Tolumonas auensis DSM 9187: one gene and its partner. The protein of the gene in region 2 interacts with the protein of the main gene of each other region in a pairwise test. Links are inferred from orthologs where the notes say so. Each region holds a gene or a part of one and is shown on either strand. Other genes may lie near its edges. The genes, in order: TOLA_RS12235 and recJ.

The links.
Region 1: the proteins of recJ (region 2) and TOLA_RS12235 interact in binary tests that used the Escherichia coli proteins (3 or more experiments, as listed by UniProt). The link is inferred for Tolumonas auensis DSM 9187 from one-to-one orthologs.

The regions. Positions count from the first base shown.
Region 1 is NC_012691.1:2,629,339-2,632,605, forward strand. What follows is about bases 225-3,169. They hold TOLA_RS12235 (DNA topoisomerase III), read left to right. Parts: upstream 225-664; coding sequence 665-2,674; downstream 2,675-3,169. Other genes in these bases: TOLA_RS12230 (single-stranded DNA-binding protein), read left to right, coding at 225-390; TOLA_RS16850 (hypothetical protein), read left to right, coding at 3,026-3,169. Also shown: more of TOLA_RS12230, read left to right, coding at 1-224; more of TOLA_RS16850, read left to right, coding at 3,170-3,267.
Region 2 is NC_012691.1:1,055,127-1,058,403, reverse strand. What follows is about bases 153-3,107. They hold recJ (single-stranded-DNA-specific exonuclease RecJ), read right to left. Parts: upstream 2,515-3,107; coding sequence 790-2,514; downstream 153-789. Other genes in these bases: TOLA_RS05005 (DUF4139 domain-containing protein), read right to left, coding at 2,589-3,107. Also shown: more of TOLA_RS05005, read right to left, coding at 3,108-3,277. UniProt on the Escherichia coli protein: Single-stranded-DNA-specific exonuclease.

The DNA of each region.
Region 1 (3,267 bases), 1.6 Mb from region 2 along the record:
TTTTCTGGAGAAGGCAACATCGGCTCGCCGCCCGAGTACCGCGAGTTCCCGAATGGCAACGACGAACCCAGTCGCCTGCTGCGCCTGAACGTCTATTTCGACAACCCGGTGCCCAAGAAGGACGGCACCTTCGAGGACCGTGGTGGCTTCTGGGCGCCGGTCGAAATCTGGCACCGCGATGCCGAGCACTGGAAGGATCTGTACCAGAAAGGCATGCGCGTTCTGGTCATCGGCCGCATGGAGCGCGAACCCTGGGAGGACAAGGATGAGAAGCCGCGCGAGACCTGGCAGATCAATGCGCGCAGCGTCGGCATCCTGCCGTACCGGATCGAGTCGGTCACGCTCAGCCCGAAGCCGGCATCAGCGGAGCAGCCGCCACCGTCGGAGTAGGCGCATCTCCAGGGGCGAGCCTACCGAGGCTCGCTCCGTCTTCCTGTCTTCGGGAAGCGAGGTTCCACCAACATCCACCGCGTTTTCGCGCGCCCAGCGCAAGAAGCTCCAGTACACATCAACACTTCGCACGCCCAACGCCCCCGGTCGGATATGCCGCCGTTTCCGTGATCAAAGCGGGTGCCTGCACATTCCTCTTGTTTGCGGTGAGGTTCGCAACATCCAGACATGCTGCTGCCCAGATACATCGGCAATGTGATTTGGATGGACAGGCATGCGGCTATTTCTCTGCGAAAAACCTTCGCAAGGCAAGGACATCGGGCGCCTGTTGGGCGCAAGGCAGCGCGGCAATGGTTGCCTCAACGGCCCCGGCGTCGTCGTGACGTGGTGCATTGGCCACCTTGTCGAAGCCGCGCCGCCGGAAGCCTATGACGAACAGCTCAAGCGCTGGACGATCGAGCAACTTCCCATTATTCCCCAGCACTGGCGGGTTGAGGTCAAACCCAAGACCGCAGCGCAATTCAAGGTCGTCAAAGACCTTCTGAGCAAGGCGACCGAACTGGTCATCGCCACCGACGCCGATCGCGAAGGCGAACTGATTGCGCGCGAGATCATCGATCTCTGTGGCTATCGCGGCCCCATTCAACGGCTGTGGTTGTCAGCACTGAACGACGCCTCGATCCATGCCGCGCTCGGCAAGCTGAAGCCTTCGGGCGACACGCTGCCCATGTATCACTCGGCGCTGGCGCGCTCCAGAGCGGACTGGCTGGTGGGGATGAACCTGAGCCGCCTGTTCACCCTCCTGGGGCGCCGGGCCGGCTATGACGGCGTGCTGTCGGTCGGACGCGTGCAGACCCCCACGCTCAGACTGGTGGTCGATCGCGATCGTGAAATCGCGGCCTTCGTCTCCGTCCCGTTCTGGTCCATCGAAGTGGCGCTGTCCTGCACAGGCCAGACATTCACCGCGCAGTGGCTGCCGCCATCGGCCAGTACCGACGATGCAGGCCGTTGCCTGCAGGAGCCTGTTGCGCAGCAGGCGGTGCAGCGCATCCGCGCCGCTGGCGCTGCTCAGATGGTATCGGTCGAGACCGAACGCATGCGCGAAGGCGCGCCATTGCCGTTTGATCTCGGCACCTTGCAGGAAGTGTGTTCCAAGCAGTTCGGCCTCGATGTCCAGGAGACGCTAGAGATCGCCCAATCCCTGTACGAGACGCACAAGGCCACCACCTATCCACGTAGCGACTCCGGCTATCTTCCCGAAAGCATGCATGCCGAAGCGCCCACGGTGCTCGACAGTCTGCTCAAGACCGATCCGAGCCTGCGCCCGATCATCGACCAGCTCGACCGCACCCAGCACTCGCGCGCCTGGAACGACGCCAAGGTATCGGCCCACCACGGCATCATCCCCACGCTCGAACCCGCCAACCTGTCGGCGATGAGCGAGAAGGAACTGGCCGCCTACCGCCTGATCCGCGCCCACTACCTGGCGCAATTTCTTCCGCCGCACGAGTTCGACCGCACGACAGCAAGGTTCTCTTGCGGCGACCAGACATTGCAGGCCGTGGGCAAGCACGTAGTCGTGCCGGGTTGGCGCCTGGTACTGGCCGAGCCGCAACCCGACGATGCCGGCGATGACGCCGCACCCCGCAGCCAGGTGCTGCCAGCGCTACACCAAGGGCTGGCGTGCCAGGTGGCTGGGGTCGATCTGAAGGCGCTCAAGACGCTGCCGCCGCGCCCGTACACCCAAGGTGAGTTGGTCAAGGCGATGAAAAGCGTCGCCAAACTGGTGTCAGACCCACGCCTGAAACAGAAGCTGAAAGATTCCGTGGGCATCGGCACCGAAGCGACCCGCGCCAATATCATCGGCGGCCTGCTGAACCGTGGCTACCTGATCAAGAAAGGACGGGCCATCCGCGCCTCGGATGCCGCCTTCACGCTCATCGACACCGTGCCCGCCGCGATCGCCGATCCCGGCACAACCGCGGTGTGGGAACAGGCGCTCGACATGATCGAAACCGGACAGCTCGCGCTCGATACCTTCATCGACAAGCAGGCGGCCTGGGTCACGCAGTTGATTGCGCAGTACCGTGGCACCTCGCTGTCCATCAAGATTCCCGAGGGGCCAGCATGCCCGCAGTGTGGCGGTGCCACGCGCCAGCGCAGCGGCAAGAGCGGTCCATTCTGGTCCTGCGCGAAATACCCCGACTGCAAGGGAACGCTGCCCATCGAATCGGGCAAGCGTGCCGCGCCGCGCAAGCGCCGCGGTGGCCCGAAGGCCTCCTGAAAGACAGAGAACCCGTCGTCGCGTTGACCACCCCCGGCAACGTGACCACCGCCCCGCAGCCCTGCGAGGCTCCCAGCACGCGATACCTTCTGTTGCGGTGTGCGCGCCCCTTGCGAGGGGCGAGAAGGCCTTTTTTCCTCGAATCACGCACCGCGTATTCCCTCGATCAGTAACAGTCCCGCCCGCTGCGAAGGGTCTCCTGATGCCTTGCCTGCCATGGGGGTCGAGGCATCAGGAGACCCTTCAGGGTTGGCGGTATTCGACACCGGCGCCCACCGGTGAAAAGAACGGGCTCCCTTTGTGCGCGGATGTGCGCCAGACGATGCCGGCCCCAACCACGACAAGGGCCGGGTGAATGCTGAGACAGCGAACGGTTCCACCGACGACCGCAACCTGAACCAGTACACGGGTGGTTTCCTCCTCCAAGCCGAAGGCGCCCAGCCTTCGGCGTGTTTTCTCCTGCGCATCCGCCATGACGACCCGGCAATTCCGCCTCGGTCACACGAACAGGAGACACCCGAACGAATCCTCAACCACAAGCCGGCCGCCGATGCGCCGCGCTACAAGGCGATTGGCAATTCGATGGCGGTGCC
Region 2 (3,277 bases):
ACGCAGCACCATGTCGGCCCAATCCTGCGCTTCAGTACCACCAGAACCGGACTGAATATCCATGTAACAATCAGAAGCATCATGCTGGCCGGAGAACATACGACGGAATTCGAGATCAACCAGTTTTTTCTCTAAGGCGTCTGCTTCTGTTTCCGCTTCATGGAAGGTTTCTTCATCTTCCCCTTCCACTGCCAGTGAAACCAGCATCTCGACATCTTCTGCCCCTTGGGTCAGAACATCGATAGTGGCTACAACACTCTCCAGTGCAGATCGCTCTTTACCTAACGCCTGAGCCCTTTCCGGCTCATTCCAGACTTCAGGTTGTTCCAGTTCGGCACTTACTTCTTCCAGACGCTCTTTCTTGGCGTCGTAGTCAAAGGTACCCCCTCAGGAGTTCAGTCCGTTCAGACAACTCCTTGAGTTTATTCAATACAGGATTCACTTCAAACATTGAAGGGATTCTCTCTCAGGTAGGATTTATAAAAAACGCGTTATTTTAACGGATAGGTCGGGGAATAAACAGGGTTAATGTGATCAATGCCACGCATCAGCCAATTTACTGCTTTAAACAGAAACGAACCGGGATGGATCGACTAACCTTATGAGTAGTAGTCATACAAATCCATAAAGCCGCTGATGTGCATTACTCTGGATCCCGGGCAGCTGATCTGAATGGAAATGTAGCCACCTTCATTCTGTTTTCGTAAACCGATTCTTTTTTGTAAACCGATTCTTTTTTGTAAACCGGTAATTTAGCCCCGCAGTCAAATGCAGGGCCTTTTTTTTAGTTCACACAGCAACAACCTGTTCCACCAGCAACTGTACAGAACGTTGCCCGCGCCATTCATTGATATCCAGGCGATAGACCAGTTGCACCTGCCCTACCGAAGCATCCGGCCAGCGCGCCAGATCCACATTGAACGCAATCGCATCCAGGCGCGGTCCATTCGGCACTTCAACTTCCATTTTCAGGTGCTTACTGCCGACCAGCCGCTGATGCCGCAGATGAAACACCCCATCAAAACAGGGTTCCGGGAACGCTTGTCCCCACGGTCCGGCACTGCGTAACGCCTCAGCCATCTCCAGAGAAAATTCCTGCGGGAACAGCTCGCCATCCGTCAGCACCATACCGGTCAGCTGTTCCGGTGCTAACCATTCAGTAACCAAGGCAGTGAAACGTTCGCGGAATGGCTCCAGACTTGATTTCGGTAAAGACAAACCCGCAGCCATGGCATGACCGCCATATTTGCTGATCAATCCGGGATGCAGCTGATCCAGTCGTTCCAGCGCATCACGCATGTGTAAGCCCGGAATGGAACGCCCGGAGCCTTTCAGTTCATCCTCTCCGGCTTCAGCAAACGCAAATACCGGACGGTGATACTGCTCCTTAATGCGCGAAGCCACTAACCCGACCACGCCCTGATGCCAGTCATCCTGATGCAATACCAGAGCGGCGGGTAATTCACCTTCCAGCGACTTCAGCCGGGATAACGTTGCCTGCGCTTCCAGTTGCATACTGCCTTCAATGACTTTACGTTCCTGATTCAGGGAGTCCATCTGTGAGGCCAGATGACGTGCGACGTGATCATCATTGGAAAGCAGACAGGCAATCCCCATCGTCATGTCATCCAGACGACCGACGGCATTCAGCCGCGGGCCAAGGAAAAAACCCAGATCGCTGGCGGTCAGACGGGAAAGATCGCGCCCGGCCACGTCGCATAAGGCTTTAATTCCGGCCCGGCAACGACCAGCGCGAATGCGTTGTAATCCCTGATGAACCAGGATCCGGTTGTTATTATCCAGTGCGACCACATCGGCAACTGTGCCCAGAGCAACCAGATCGAGGTAATCAGCAACATTCGGTGCCGTGATGTTCTGCTGCGCAAACCACCCCAGCTGTTGCAGATGACTGCGCAATGCGGCCATCAGATAGAAGGCGACCCCGACACCGGCCAGATTACCGGAGCCAAACTGACAGCCCAGCTGATTCGGGTTAACAATCGCATCCGCCTGCGGCAGCTCCGCACCGGGTAAATGGTGATCGGTAATCAGTACTTTCATACCCTGCTGACGGGCAGTTTCCACACCGGCAATACTGGAGATGCCATTATCAACCGTGATCAATAACTCTGCTTTTTGCTGTGCCGCCAGCATGACGATTTCCGGGCTCAAGCCATAGCCATACTCAAACCGGTTTGGCACCAGATACGCGACCTGCTGTGCGCCCATCGCACGTAATGCCAGCATCATCAGCGCAGTACTGGTCGCACCATCGCAGTCAAAATCGCCCACAATGACAATCCGTCGTTGCTGCTGCAAAGCGTCGGTCAGCAATTCTAACGCCTGCGGCAACCCTTTCAGCCCCTGCGGAGACAGCAAACTGCTGGCAGAGCGATTTAATTCATCGGCATGTTTTATACCGCGGCTGGCATAAATCTGGCGTAAACGGGCGGGAATATCCGCAGGTAAAAATGAGTCGTCTACCTGCGGGCGACGGCGAAGCTTAAAAGTCATCATGAATTATTTGTCAGATCAATCGAAGGCTATATCAGCGAGCACGTTAGCCCGCTGATAAGCGATTAGCAAGATCAGAGATTACCGATTTCCTTATCCTGCGGATAAGCCACCTGATAACCGGTATCCAGAGTCACTGCTTTCCCTGCCGGTAAAGGCAGTTCCCAGCGCTGAATACCCGCTTCCTGATCAACGTTCTGTTCTTTCGGCGCAACGGTGCCTTCCAGCACAGACACCTTGATATCCTGCTGTTTGGAAACAGGCCAGCTATCCAGCACAGTCAGTGTCATTGGCTTATTGTGGCCGTTAGTAACTTGCAGCTGATAGTGACGCTGCAGGGTCTGCTGTTTATTCAGCACACCGGATTGGCCGGCTTCATCTTTCAGTGTCTGCCACTCAAGCTTAACGGCATCATCAGCACCAAAGCCCATGGCGATCTGATCTTTCGGTGCCAGTAATGGCTGATCCACCTTGCCCACTCTGACGCCATCCCGCTGCAGTAACCACTCGCCAGGTAACAATGGTGTGGCAGATGGATTTTCCAGTCGGGCGTAAAGATACGCATGCGTATCAAAACGTGGTACGACCTGTAAATTCAGCGCAACCGGCCACTGCTGCTGTTGCAACACCACCCGCTGTTTTTCTTCGCTGGAATTGAGGCTGATCTTGCCCGGGATCTGATAAGAGACATGATAACCGCTGTCGATCACTGCTGCTTTTTGCTCTTCAACCGGCGCGGCCGCTGCCATCATCTCCGGCATGA